3 regions of the Marinobacter sp. JSM 1782161 genome follow, and region 3 is predicted to be linked to each of the others. Evidence: predicted binding sites of a transcription regulator. Region 3 holds the regulator's gene; each other region holds the start of a gene.
The links. The regulator sigma-54, encoded in region 3, starts transcription at its own class of promoters, with help from an activator protein. The targets are predictions, from matches to a motif close to ANTGGCATNNANNTTGCTNT.
Positions count from the first base shown of each region.

Region 1: GQB00_RS22090 (flagellar hook-length control protein FliK) is a predicted target of sigma-54. The motif match lies at 2,551-2,570, and genes of this name have one in related genera.
Region 2: flgB (flagellar basal body rod protein FlgB) is a predicted target of sigma-54. The motif match lies at 2,628-2,647, and genes of this name have one in related genera.

Region 1 covers NZ_WSSA01000003.1:89,569-94,325, reverse strand. The annotation lists gene GQB00_RS13150 (STAS domain-containing protein) at 1-100, shown strand, start outside; gene GQB00_RS13145 (SpoIIE family protein phosphatase) at 242-1,957, shown strand; gene GQB00_RS13140 (Hpt domain-containing protein) at 2,098-2,445, shown strand; gene GQB00_RS22090 (flagellar hook-length control protein FliK) at 2,675-3,964, shown strand; gene GQB00_RS13130 (flagellar basal body-associated FliL family protein) at 4,124-4,621, shown strand; gene fliM (flagellar motor switch protein FliM) at 4,679-4,757, shown strand, end outside.
Region 2 covers NZ_WSSA01000002.1:359,417-364,173, forward strand. The annotation lists gene GQB00_RS01590 (adenylate/guanylate cyclase domain-containing protein) at 1-1,312, opposite strand, end outside; gene GQB00_RS01595 (Mpo1-like protein) at 1,354-1,665, opposite strand; gene GQB00_RS01600 (nitroreductase) at 1,950-2,507, shown strand; gene flgB (flagellar basal body rod protein FlgB) at 2,693-3,094, shown strand; gene flgC (flagellar basal body rod protein FlgC) at 3,122-3,574, shown strand; gene GQB00_RS01615 (flagellar hook assembly protein FlgD) at 3,597-4,274, shown strand; gene GQB00_RS01620 (flagellar hook protein FlgE) at 4,322-4,757, shown strand, end outside.
Region 3 covers NZ_WSSA01000002.1:1,176,105-1,180,861, reverse strand. The annotation lists gene rapZ (RNase adapter RapZ) at 1-464, opposite strand, end outside; gene ptsN (PTS IIA-like nitrogen regulatory protein PtsN) at 493-960, opposite strand; gene hpf (ribosome hibernation promoting factor) at 991-1,299, opposite strand; gene GQB00_RS05190 (RNA polymerase factor sigma-54) at 1,411-2,925, opposite strand; gene lptB (LPS export ABC transporter ATP-binding protein) at 3,191-3,916, opposite strand; gene lptA (lipopolysaccharide transport periplasmic protein LptA) at 3,916-4,467, opposite strand; gene lptC (LPS export ABC transporter periplasmic protein LptC) at 4,445-4,757, opposite strand, start outside.

The DNA.
Region 1 (4,757 bases), on a different contig from region 3:
CGGTGGCGACGCCGGTCGCGTTCGAATCGAAAACTGCAACAGCGACGTGCGGCGCATTCTCAGCATCTCGAATTTCGAGCAGCTGTTTTCCATCAACTAGTGCCGGGGCCGCGCCGGGTCGAAGCCGGTCCGCGGGCGATGCATACACCGTCCCGCTCCGCGCAACGCCGGCCGGGCGCCTGTCCACGGGATGCAGCAACAGAGGCAGACCCCATTGGAAAAGGCGGTTGCTGAAAAGGCGATGGAAGGCCAGTCGCTCCGGATCCTGATTGCGGACGACAGCGAAACCGACCGAATGATCCTCAGCACCATGGTGCGACGCCTGGGGCATGAGGTGATGACGGTCGCCGACGGGATGGAAGCGGTCGAGGCGTTTCGCACCTTCGAGCCTCAGATCGTCCTGCTGGACGTCATGATGCCGCGCATGGATGGCATGGAGGCAACCCGCCACATCAAGAGCCTGGCCGGCGAGGCCCTGGTGCCGATTATCTTCCTGACCTCCCTGTCCGACGCCGACGCCCTGGCGCGCTGCCTGGAAGCCGGCGGCGACGATTTCCTGTCCAAGCCCTACAACCGCATCATCATCGAAGCCAAGATCAACGCCTTCAACCGTATGCGGGTGATGCACAACACTCTGACCCAGCAACGCGACCTGATCCGCGCCCGCAACGAGCAGTTGATCAAGGAACAGAACATCGCCCGGCGGGTTTTTGACAACGTCGCCCACACCGGCTGCCTGGACGCACCCAACATCCGTTACCACGCGTCGCCCATGTCCGTGTTCAACGGCGACATCCTGTTCGCCTGTCCGCGGCCGTCCGGTGGCATGAACGTGTTGATCGGCGACTTCACCGGGCATGGGCTGCCGGCGGCCATCGGCGCCATGCCCGTGGCCGAGATCTTCTACGGCATGACCAGCAAGGGCTTTGCCTGCGGTGACATCCTGCGGGAAATCAACCAGAAGCTCTGGCGCATCCTGCCCACGGACATGTTCTGCTGCGCCGCGTTCATCGAGCTGGATGCCCACCTGGGTAACCTGACCATCTGGAACGGCGGTCTGCCTTGCGGCTTCCTGTTGCGGGGCGGGCGCACGGTGGAGCGTCTGCCGTCCAGTCATCTGCCGTTGGGGGTGGTGGCCGCCGAGCGCTTCAGCACCGAGGTCAGCCGGCTCAAGGTGGAAGTCGACGACACCATCTTCTTCACCACCGACGGCGTGCCCGAGTCGACCAACGGCGCCGGCGAGATGTTCGGCGAGGATCGCCTGCGCCAGGTGGTGGAACAGACGCCTCTGGAGACGCCGGTGTTGCAGACGGTGTTATCCGCCATCGGCGAGTTCACCGGCAGCGAGGCCGCGCCGGACGATCTGACCCTGGTATCGGTGGACGTCATCGAGGCCAGCCTGCTGGAGGAATTGCCGCTGCGGGTGACCCAGTCGGCCCTGAGTGGCCCGTCCAACTGGTCCTGCGAATACCGGGTCTGCGGGGACACCATGGCCCAGTTCAACCCGTTGCCCCTGTTGCTGCACATCTGCATGGAAGTGCCGGGCCTGAGGCGGCGCGGTGGCGAGGTGTACACGATACTGGCAGAGCTCTACACCAATGCGTTGGAGCATGGCGTGCTGCAGTTGCCGTCGAGCTGGAAGAGCTCGCCGGAAGGTTTTGGCCGCTATTACGCTGAGCGGGCCCGTCGGCTGAAGACCGTGGTGGACGATGCCATCAGTTTCCGGTTATCCCATCGGATCGGCCGTAACGGCGGCCAGTTGACGGTGGTGTGCCAGGATAGCGGCGACGGCTTCAACTATAATAAGGGAAAACTGTCGACACTCGACCAGAAAGGCTATGCGGGCCGGGGGTTGGCCCTGCTGCGGGAACTCTGCGACTCACTGACGCACCGGGGCAGCGGTAACGAGGTGGAAGCGATTTACAGCTGGACCTTTGACCCGGACGACCATGACTGACATCACAGGTTGATATCCACAAGGCTTCCGGGCACGGTATGCCCGAATTGGAGCCCGCGCGACGGCACGTCCACCGGCCCTGCCGCAGGCAGGAGGCGAAACCAGCCTGGCGGCGGGCGGTCGCAGTCAAGGAGACGATCATGAACGACAAGCCGCATCTGGACGATGAAGCGCTTGCAGAGCTACGCGAAGTCATGGAAAGCGAGTTCGACGTGCTGATAACGACCTACCTGAACGACTCCCGCGAGCGCCTCGACACGCTGCGCTCGGCCCTGGGCAGTCGCAATACCGATGCCTTTACCAAGTCCGCGCACAGCTTCAAGGGCAGTTGCATCAACATTGGCGCTCCCCGGCTGGGAGCCCTGTGTGGCGATGCGGAGATGGCCGGCAAGGAAGGACGACTGGATGCCGCGGCCGATGTGTTGACCGACATCGAGGACGAATTCTCGGTGGTCCGCGGTCTGCTGGAAAATACGCTGGCCCGCTGATTCAGGGAGCCCCGGGCGCAAGCGGGGCCCGGCCGTCCTTTCCAGGAGGGGGCTTTACAGGGGCGCCCTTTCCAGGAAGGTCCTTTCCGGGGTGGCGCCTGGGCGATTGGCATCCTTGTTGCTGAGCTTCCTCCAAACCGTTTGATTTGTGCCAAAGCGGCAAGGGGTTGCCATGTCTGGATTGGTGTTGACACCCGTTTCGTCCACGTCCGGAAATTCGACTGAAAGCGTGAAGAATAATGCGGCTTCGGAGTCCTCCTCCGAAGCCTTCGACGAGGTATCGGCGCGCGAGCAGTCGCGTCTAGAGGCCCGCGAGCAGCGGCAGCAACGTGCCGAACAGCGGGCTGAGGACCAGCGCCGCGCCGATCAGCGCCTGGAGGAAAAACAGGCGGAGGAACGGCGGCTGTCGGACCAGCGTGCGGAGGATCGCCAGCGCGCTGACCAGCAGGCGGAACGCCAAACCGAGAAGTCACGCGCTGAAGACGCTCGAGCTGAAGACCGCCGCAGCGCCGAACGCAGCGACAGGGCCGATAAAGCCCGCGACGATGAGGCGCAGACCGCGGATCGTTCCGACCGTGGGCGTGATGCCGATTCCGACAAGACCCGGACGGCCGAACAGGTGAGTGACGGAAGCCGGCAGGAGAGCGGCGACGATACCGAAATCACCGACAAGGCCAGTCTGCCCTTCCTGTTCAGTACGCCCACCGATGCCACGGCCCTGAAGGGCGCGCCGAGTGCCGCCACGGCGGTCCAGGGCTCGGCTGCCATCGGCGGCCAGCCGGGCACCCCCAAGCTGAGCCAGCTTCTGGACAAGGCGCTGGCGGCGGGCCAGGGAGCTTCTGACGCGGGAGCGCTCAAGGAAGGCCTGACCACAACGGCGAAGGGCGATCAGGCCGGCATCCTGCTGGGCAAGGCCGCGACCGCCGACGGCAAGGCGATTGATTTTTCCAGTCAACTGGCTGGTCTGCAGGGGGACAGCCAGTCCGGCAACCTGCAGAATAATGCCACCAGCCTGCAGCGCGGTCTGGAAGGGCGAGACGCCATGGCCGGACTGAAGAGCTATTCCACCAGCGTGGAGCTGCCGGTGCAGCATGCCGAGTGGGGTGAGAAGGTCGCCGGCAAACTGGCGTGGTTGACCAGCCAGCGCATGTCCGCCGCCGAGATTCACATCACGCCGCCCGACCTGGGCCCGCTGGAGGTTCGCGTCCAGGTCCAGCAAGACCAGGCCCATGTCACCGTGCACGCCACCCATTCGGCGGTTCGTGACCAGCTCGAACTCAACGGCCATCGCCTGCGTGATATGCTGCAGGAGAACGGGCTGAACCTGGACCGGTTCGAGGTCTCGGCGGAGACACCGGACCAGCAGGGCGGACAGCAGCAACTGGCCGGTGATGGCAGCGGAAGCGAATCCGGTGGATCCGGGCTTGCGTCCAGTGTTGAGGGGGAAGATGGCGAGCAGACCCTGGCCGGCGGCAGCCTCGATCTGAGTTGGCGTGGCGAGGTGGATCTGTACGCCTAGCCGGTGGTTCCACCAGGCTACGGTTTATGTCTTTCGACCCAGACGCTAAACTTCTGTTTTGTTTATGATCTGGCGGCATTCCGGGAAAGGTTGGCTCACTTATTGCTCAAACCTCCGGGTAGCGGGTCGAAACGACAATAAACTGACTGTTGGACATCTATGGCGGAAAATGCGGAAAAGCCGGGCGGCAAGGGCAAACTGAAACTGATCATCCTGCTGGTTGTGGTGATCCTGCTGGCGGTGGGCCTGTCCGTCGCCGGCACCCTCTGGTTCCTGAAATCGGGTGACGACGGCGCCGAGGCGGACGCCGATAGCGAGGCGGAAACCGCCGAAGTGTTCGAGCCCAGCCACTACTATTCCATGAGCAAACCCTTTATCGTCACGCTTGCCAGCGAGGGCCGACAGCGCTACATGCAGATTTTCGTGGCCCTGCAGAGCCGCGACCAGGCCGCACTCGATGCCGCGCAAACGCACATGCCGCTGATTCGCAGCCGTTTGCTGACCCTGTTCGGGGCCCAGGATTTCCAGGCGATGCAAACGCCCGAGGGCAAGGAGGCGTTGCTGCAGAAAGGGGTGGAGACCGTCAATCAGGTCCTGAAACAGGAAGGTGCCGAACCGGTTGACCAGATCCTGTTCGAGAATTTTGTGCTGCAATAGTCGTCAGCCCGTTTGATCACAACAGACAGATCGAACCCGTGAGGTCGGATTAAAGGTATGCAGGACTTACTGTCACAAGACGAAATCGACGCGCTCCTGCACGGCGTTGACGATGGTGACATCGACACCTACGACG
Region 2 (4,757 bases), 820 kb from region 3:
CAAAGCCGGCCTGCTCGTGTTCCATGAAGCTGCGTTCGGCGCCCAGGTCGCGACGGAAATCGACCACCTCGTAGATGGGCACCGGACGCCCGAATCCTTTCACCGTGATCTCTCCCTTGTCCCGGCACATGATCTTGTCCTTGATCAGTGAAAACGTCTCGTAGGAAATCAGGATCTCGCCGGGGTCGGCCAGGGATTCCAGCCGGCTGGCCAGATTCACTTCCTTGCCGATAATGGTGTAGTCCATCCGGTTCTCGGCACCGAAATTCCCGACCGTGGCATAGCCGGCGCTGATTCCCATGCGGATCTGAAGCGGGGTCTTGATGCCCTGGCTGCGCCACTTCTGACGCATGATCTTCATGTGTTTGCGCATGTCGATGGCCATGGACACGCAGGCCAGGGCGTCTTCGCGTGGCCCACGGCTGGTGGGATCACCGAAGAAGATCATGATGGAGTCGCCGACGAACTTGTCGATGGTGCCGCCGTATTTCAGGGCCACCTGGGACATTTCGTTGAAGTAGTGGTTGAGCAGCTCGGTCAGGGCTTCCGGTTCCATTTCCTCGGACAGCTCGGTGAAGCCCTTGATGTCCGAGAAGAAGATCGACAGCTTCTTGCGCTGGGTTTCCAGGCGCACGTCCCGCTCGCCGGTAAAAATGGATTGCCAGACCTGCGGCGAGAGGTACTTGGAGAGCTTGTGGGATAACGCGATGGACTGCTCCCGCTGATACTGGATCTGGGATTTGGCGGTCATCAGGGCGCGCGCCTGCTGGTGGGCGTAATAGGCGGTGATGCAGATGTACAGGGCGGTCGCCAGCAGGGCGACCAGGCTGAGCGCCAGCGGCGCCTGCAGCGATACCGACATGCCGCGGCAGGTCAGGCCCACGGCCGCGGCACCGGCGAACAGCAAGGTTCCGAAGAACCACTGGCGCAGGCCACCGACCAGCATGGCGCTGAACATCAGCATCATCAGCACCGCCAGCGACGGCACCGCGACCAGCCCGATCACGCCGGTGAACGCGCCTCCCAGCAGGCAGTCGAGCAGCAGCATTTTCTGACGGATGCGGTTGGAATGGCGCAGTCGGGTCTGATGGGTCAGGAAGTGGACGGTGTGGGGCCAGAGCAGCGCGGCGGGCACCAGCCAGATCAGCCAGTCCGGAAAGTGGTCGGTGAGCAGGCCGGTGAAAATGATGGCGGCCGCACCGGTGTAGGCCAGCACCCGGCCGTTGTAATCCGGCATCGGGGGGATGGCGACCGGCTTGCTCTGTGCCTCAAGCAGCAGTGATTTTCCGCTGGCCAGGGGAGCGTTCATCATCGGGTATCCCGTCGGGTTGGTTCGCTGATCGACTGAAGGCGCTAGAACCGGATGCGGCCCGTGAGCATGTCCTTGAGCATTACCCAATCACCCATCAGGCTGTAGAGCGGATGCTTGAACGTGGCCGGACGATTCTTTTCGAACACGAAGTGGCCGACCCAGGCAAACCCGTACCCCAGCACCGGCACCAGCAGCAGGTAGAGCCATTGCCCGGTGGTGATGGCGTAGAGCAGGACGGCAATCACCAGGACGCTGCCCAGGTAATGCAGGCGGCGACAGGTGGGATCGCTGTGCTCTTCCAGATAGAAAGGGTAGAAATCGGCAAAACGATCAAAATGGCGTTGTTCTGTCATGGCTTTCCGCCGTCAACTTGTTGTTATAGTGTGGTATCCGAAAGGTCGATGGCGCCCGTCCAGCGAAGCCGGACTGCCAGACGTCGAGCGGTGTGACCTGTCGGAAAAAGGTTAGCAGTATTGGTGAAATGTCACAATTGCAACGTGATCTGCGTCGATTCTGTTTTGGCGGCGTCAGCGTGGCGGCGTCAGCGTGGCGGCTCCAGGGCTGCAGCTCCGTTCCGGTCAGCCGCATCGGCGTTGGCATGACCACGCAACCGTTTTGATGAACCCGGGAATCAACTATGACTGATACCGTGAATGCGATCCTCAGCCGCACGTCGGAGCCCCAACTGCAGGCACCCGCTCCAGACCCGGAGGTGCTCGAAGATCTGTTCGCCTGCGCTGCCCGGGCGCCGGATCACGCGTTGCTGCGTCCCTGGCGTTACCTGGTGGTGGAGGGTGAAGGACGCTCGGCCCTGGGTGAGGTGTTCGCGCGGATCGCCAACCCGGAGGACCCGGCCGCGCCCAGCGAGGAAAAGCTGCGCAAGATGCCGTTACGCGCGCCGATGATCCTGGTCGGCATCACCCGTCATCAATCGCATCCCAAGGTGCCGGCCATCGAGGAGTCCGTTTCCACCGGCTGCGGTATGGCTTATATGCTTTTGGCCCTGGAAGCGCGTGGCTTTTCCGGAATGTGGCGCACCGGACCGGTGGCCTATGACCGGCGTGTCCACGAGGGCCTCGGGCTGGCAGAGAACGAATCGATCGCCGGTTTCCTCTATGTGGGAACGCCGGCCCTGCGCAAGCCGCAGATGGAGCGGCCGCAGCCGGCCACCTTCGCGTCCCGCTGGCCCGTCTAGAGAGGGGCCGCCGCCGCAGGGGAAACTCCGGGGGAAAGTCCTTGCCGCTTTCCCCGTCCCGCCTTCATTCCGCAAACCGCTTATTCCTCTCCAACCCTCTGTTTTCAGGGGTTTCCGTAAACTGGCATTGCTGTTGCTTTGTCTTATCCAAAGCGATATGCGGCAATCCTCCGGAGAGAGACGGCATGGCCATCAGTTTTGCAAACGCCCTGGGCATTCACGAGAAAGCGCTGAACGTACGGGTTCAACGTGCCGAAGTGCTGGCCAATAACCTGGCCAACGCGGATACCCCGGGCTTCAAGGCGCGCGACATCGATTTCAAGGCGGCGCTGGGTAATGCCCAGTCGCAGGCCTCGTCGCTGCCGCTGGAGCGTACCAGCAGCGGCCACATCGATCCGCAAGCGGCCATGACCGAGCGCGCCGCGCTGATGTATCGCAACCCGTACCAGCCTTCCCTGGACGGCAATACGGTGGATGCACAGCAGGAAGAGTCCCGGTTCATGCGCAACGCCATGGATTACCAGGCCAGCTTCCAGTTTCTCAACAGCAAATTCCAGGGCCTGACCAAGGCCATCAAGGGCGAATAAAGGACCGCAGGGTAGAGGACACGCGTCATGTCACTTGGAAACATCTTTGATATTGCCGGCTCCGGTATGACAGCCCAGTCCCTGCGGCTGAATACCACGGCGTCGAACATCGCCAACGCCGAAACCGCCAGCTCCAGCACCGATACCACCTACCGGGCGCGTAAGCCGGTTTTCTCCGCCATTCAGCAGGACATGATGTCCCAGGGCGATTTTGGTACCGGCTGGAGCCAGGGCAGCAATGGCGCCGCGTCGGCCGGCGTCAAGGTGGACGGTGTGGTGGAAAGCGACGCCGAGCTGCAGATGCGTTACGAGCCCAACCACCCCGCGGCGAACGAGGACGGCTACGTCTACTACCCGAACGTGAACGTGGTGGAGGAAATGGCGGACATGATGTCCTCCTCGCGGAGCTTCGAAATGAATGTGGACGTGATGAACACGGCCAAGTCGATGATGCAGCGCATCCTCACTCTCGGCCAGTAATCGACTCAGTAAGGAGTAGAGCATGAGCACCGTTAACAGCACCTCCGCTACCGATGTACTGAGTCAGTACCGGACCCAGACCGCCAGCGGCACGTCATCCTCCGACGAGCTTGGCAAGAACGAATTCATGGAGCTGATGATCGCCCAGCTCAATAACCAGAACCCCCTCAAGCCCCAGGAAAACGGCGACTTCCTGGCACAGCTGGCGCAGTTCAGCTCGCTGGAGGAAATGCAGGGGGTATCGGACAGCGTGCAGGACCTGGCCGGCCAGTTCCGTTCCACCCAGGCGTTGCAGGCTTCGGCCATGGTTGGCCGCACGGTGATGGTCCCGTCCCAGACCGCCATCCTCGGCGCTTCCGGTGAGGTAGAGGGGGCCGTGCAGGTGCCGGCGTCGACCTCCAGCCTGCGTCTCGACGTGCTGGATTCGTCCGGTGAGCTGGTGCGCCAGATCGACCTGGGGGCGGCGTCCGAAGGACAGAAGTCGTTTACCTGGGATGGCAAGGACGCGGACGGCAATGATCTGCCGGAGGGCACCTACGTGCTCCAGGCCCATGGCAGTTACACCGGTGGCTCCGAGCAGCTCAGCACGATGCTCAGTGCCAACGTTGACAGCGTCTCCCTGGCCAGCAGCGGCGATGTCACGCTCAATCTTGCCGGCATGGGCTCGGTAGCCCTGTCCGACGTGCAGCAGATTAACTGAAGAGTCCGCTAAAGGCTCCGTAAACAGATTTAAGGATGAGGTGAAGTATGGCGTTCAATATCGGTCTCAGTGGCTTGCGGGCCGCGTCCGTGGATCTGGATGTCACCGGCAATAACATTGCCAATGCCAGCACCGTCGGTTTCAAGGGCAGCGAGGTCCAGTTCGGTGACCTCTACGCCAGCGGTTTCCTGTCCGGCGGCACCAACGCCATTGGCGACGGGGTGCGCGTGCAGGACATCAAGCAGTCCTTTGGTCAGGGCAATGTCAGCTTCACTGACAATGGCCTGGACATGGCCATCGACGGCGACGGCTTCTTTATACTGAATAACAACGGCGAAGTCCGCTACAGCCGCGCCGGTCAGTTCAGCATCGACCGCGAAGGCTATGTGGTGAACAACCAGGGCATGCGCGTGCAGGGCTTCCAGGCCGATGACGAGGGCAACCTGTCCGGCGTCCGCGGTGATCTGTTCATCGACAGCGATA
Region 3 (4,757 bases):
TGACGCACCATGTCGCGCAGCTCATACATCGACAGCTCGGTGGTATCGATGTACAGGTCGGCCAACTGCGCCAGGGGGTCGAGCAAGTCCTTCTCGTGGTTGATCGCCTCGCGTAGCGACGTGCGGACATTGCTCAGCGGGTGCTTGCGGCGTGTGGCGTGGAAACGCTGCAGCAGGGCCTGGTCGGTGGCGTCGAGGAAGATGATTTCGACGTTCAGGCTGGCGCCCTTGAGGCGCTCGTGGATCTCGTCGAAGTTGGCAATCTCATCGGCCAGGTTGCGGGCATCGATGCTCACGGCAATATTGCGGAGCTTGTCCGGCGAGGCATTGCTGGCTTCCTCGGTCAACGGGAACAGCAGGCCGATGGGGAGGTTGTCGATACAGTAGAAGCCCAGGTCCTCGAGCACGTGCAGTGCCGTACTCTTGCCGGATCCGGAACGACCGCTGACGATGATCAGTTTCATGCAATGCCTTCGTCGAATCGGCGAATGGTTACTCGGGTTGCGTCATGACGCGGAACAGCTCGTCGGCGTCCCGGCATTGACGCAGGCGTTCGCAGAAGCTGCGCTCGTTGAACTTCTCGGCCAGCTGGCTCAGCAGTTCCAGGTGCTCGCTGGTCGCCTCCTTGGGGACGATCAGCACGAACAGCAGATCCACCGGCTGGTTGTCGATGGCGTCGAACGCAACCCCTTCCTCCAGGGTCAGCAGGGCACCCACCACATGATTGCAGCCGTCCAGACGGCAGTGGGGGATGGCAATGCCCTGACCGATACCGGTGCTGCCCAGCCGTTCCCGGGACACCAGGTTATTGAAGGTCTGGGTCTCGTCGAGCTCGGGGTAGCGCTTGGCTACGTGCTCGGCGATCAACTCAAGGATGCGTTTCTTGCTGGTTCCCGGCACACCACAGAGGGTGAGCTCGGGAACCAGGATGGACTGGATGGTTAATGGTGATTCCGTCATGGATGGAATGCTTTCCCTTGGATGGAACGGCTAGCGGCCGGCAGCACCGTGCATTCGATCAACGGTCTTTTCCTTGTGCTTGAGGATCTGCCGATCAAGTTTGTCGAGCAGGCCGTCAATGGCCGCGTACATATCTTCGTTTTCAGCCTTTGCGTGGATTTCACCACCAATGACGTGGAGTGTGGCTTCGGCCGTCTGGCGCAGCTTCTCCACGGACAGGGTCACCTGACAGTTGCTGATGTGGTCGAAATGGCGTTCGAGTTTTTCAAACTTGCCGGAGACATAGTCTTTCAGAGCGGGAGTCAATTCGACATGGTGACCTGACATATTGAGTTGCATAGGCTTCTCCTGTTGTCGATATGGCCGGGAGCAGAGAAGCTCCCGACGTTGAGCCCGTCGCACTCAGCGACGTTTGAAAACCGACTCTGGCTGGCCCTGGGCGCTTGCGTCTCAGACCAGTCTCTTGCGTTCGTTGGACGGCGGAATGTGCATCGCCTCGCGATACTTGGCGACCGTCCGTCGTGCCACCTTGATGCCCTGGTCCCCGAGCAGCGCTGCAATCTTGCTGTCGCTGAGGGGTTTCTTCGGGGTTTCGGCGGCGACCAGTTTCTTGATCATGGCACGAATTGCCGTGGAGGAACATTCACCGCCCTCGTTCGTGCTCACATGACTGGAGAAAAAGTACTTCAGCTCGAAGATACCGCGCGGCGTATGCATGTATTTCTGGGTGGTGACCCGGGAAATGGTCGATTCATGCATGCTCACTGCCTGGGCAATGTCCGAAAGGATCAACGGCTTCATGGCTTCCTCGCCATGATCCAGAAATCCCTGCTGATGTTCAACGATCCGGGTGGCGACTTTCAGCAGGGTCTCGTTGCGACTCTGCAGACTCTTGATGAACCATTTGGCCTCCTGCAACTGATCGCGCAGGTAGGTGTTGTCGGCACTGTTGTCGGCCCGGCGGATCAGCGCCGCGTAGCCGGCATTGACCCGGATGCGCGGGGCAATTTCGGGATTGAGTTCGACGCGCCAGCGGCCCTTCTGCTTGGACACCACCACATCCGGCACCACGTAATCCGGCTCGGCCTGGTCGAGAGAGTCGCCCGGCCGCGGGTTGAGCGTCTGGATCAGCGCCAGCACGCACTTCAGCTGCTCTTCGCTGAGGCGGCTGCGGCGAAGCAACTGGGCGTAATCGCGATTACCCAGCAGGTTGATGTAGTGGCTGATCACCAGGCGTGCCTGGGGCAGCCAGGGCGTCTCCGGTGGCAGCTGGTTGAGCTGGATCAGGAGGCACTCCTGCAGGTCCCGTGCGAACACGCCCGGCGGGTCGAAGTGTTGCAGGCGGCGCAGTACGGCCTCGACCTCGTCCAGTTCCAGCGGATCTTCCTCGCTGTCGTCGACCAGCCCGGCGTGGATGTCTTCCAGTGTCGAGATCAGGTAGCCGCGCGGGTCCACCGAGTCGAGCAGGGCGTGAGCAATGGCGCGGTCGCGCTCGCCCATGGGGGTGAGGTTGAGCTGCCAGAGCAGGTGGTCCTGCAGGGTCTCGGCGGGGGAGTTGCGTGATTCGAAGTCGGTGTCGTCGTCTTCTTCGCTGCGTGCTGCCGGTGCCGGGGCGGACTGGTAGATGTCGTCCCAGGCGGTGTCGACCGGCAGGTCATCGGGGATTTCCTGGTTGGTCTCGGTGTTCCAGTCGGGTTCGGCCGGCTCGTCCCAGCTATCGTCGTCCTGTGCGGTGTCGTTGCTGTCCTCGCCCTTGCCGTCAGCGGACGCGTCCTCGCCGTCGCTCTCACTATCCGCGGCGCCGTCTTCCTCTTCCGAGGTTTCCAGCATGGGGTTGGATTCGAGCGCTTGCTGGATTTCCTGTTGTAAGTCCAGCGTGGAAAGTTGCAGCAGGCGGATTGCCTGTTGCAACTGGGGTGTCATGGTGAGCTGTTGACCCAGCTTCAGCTGAAGCGAAGCTTTCATTACCATTGATTTAGTCCCGTCACCCTGTGGCCATCGACTGAGTTATTGCGCCTGGGCAAGACCTGTCCGGATGTCTCCGGACCTTGAAAACGCTCGTGTCAGAGGTCGGTCCGGCTTGCCAAGCAAATTCTTTGCCGAAGTTTACTGCTATGGGTGTCCCGATGACAATGTCTTGGTCGGCGGATATGCCCCGAGAGGTTTGCCGACCCTGTTTCGAGTTTAGCGTTTTGGCGCCCACTGCGATACCCATACCCGATTGACGGGCTCACATATGGAATTCGTTGCCCAGGTAGACTTCCTTGACCTGCTGGTTGGCCAGGATCTCCTCAGACTGTCCGGATGCGATAATATGGCCGCCGCTGACGATGTAGGCGTTCTCGCAGATATCCAGGGTTTCGCGCACGTTATGGTCGGTGATCAGCACACCGATGCCCTTGTCGCGCAGATGGCGGATGATCTGCTTGATGTCGCTTACCGAGATCGGGTCGACGCCGGCAAAGGGCTCGTCCAGCAGGATGAAGGCCGGCTCCATCGCCAGCGCCCGGGCGATCTCCACGCGCCGGCGTTCCCCGCCCGACAGCGCCATGCCCAGGCTGTCCCGGATATGCGTGATGTGAAACTCTTCCAGCAGGTTTTCCAGCCTTTCATCACGCTCCGCCCGGGACAGGCCCTTGCGCGTTTCCAGAATCGCCATGATGTTGTCGCGCACACTGAGCTTGCGGAACACCGAGGCTTCCTGGGGCAGATAGCCGATGCCGGAACGGGCCCGGCCGTGCATGGGCAGGGGTGTGATGTCTTTCTCATCGATGCTGACCCGGCCGTTGTCCGCCTTGACCAGGCCCACGATCATGTAGAAACAGGTGGTCTTGCCGGCGCCGTTGGGGCCCAGCAGGCCGACGATTTCCCCGCTGCGGATTTCCAGTGAGACGTCTTTGACCACTTTAATCTGCTTGTAGCTCTTCGCCAGATTGCTCGCACGCAGTATGGCCATCAGTTACCGGCCTCCGAGGTTCCGCTGCCCTGGCGTGGCTGGATAACCATTTCCACGCGTCCATCGCCACCATCGGACTTGCTGCCACCGCCGGCGGTGACGACGCGCCTGGCCGTGTCGTAGTCGATGCGTTCGCCCTTGAAGACGTTGCCGTTCTGGCGGATGACGGCTTTTTCCTCAAAGGTCAGCCGGTTCTCGCCGGCGGCGTAGATGATGGTCAGTGCTTCGGCGTCGGTTTTCGGTGTTTCGCCCTGTTGCGGCTGTATGTAGTGCGCCGGCTTGCCGTAGGCTTCGATGCGGTTCAGCGCGCCCTGGCTGCGGTAGAGGACGACCCGGTCCGCGGTCAGCTCGGTGGCGTCCTGGCGCACGACCACACCGCCGGTGTAGACCGCCGTACCCTTGGCGTCGTCGAGTCGGGCATTGTCCGCCGATACCTTGATCGGGCTGTCCGAATTCAGGTCAAAAGCCTGGGCGTTTGCGGCCAGCGCCAGGAGCGCGGCGCCCAGAAGGCGGCGCAGGGGCGCGCGTTTACTGCGCTGATGGCAACTCATACTGTCCTTCCACCTGTGATTGCAGTTTGACGATCCGTTTGTCGATCCAGGCTTTCATGCCCGTGGCGCGGGTCACGCCCCGGGCGTCGGTCAGGATCACCGGGGCGTCAGTGTGCACAATGCGTTTATCGTTATCCAGCGTAAGATGGGGGGTTTCCAGCTTGCCTTGCTTGCCGGATTCCAGGATCCGGCTGATGACCACGTTGCCGGTCAGGTCGATGACGTCGCGCTCCAGGCGGTAGTTGCCTTCCTCGGCTGACACCTTCCAGGGGATGCCTGACTCGGCATCG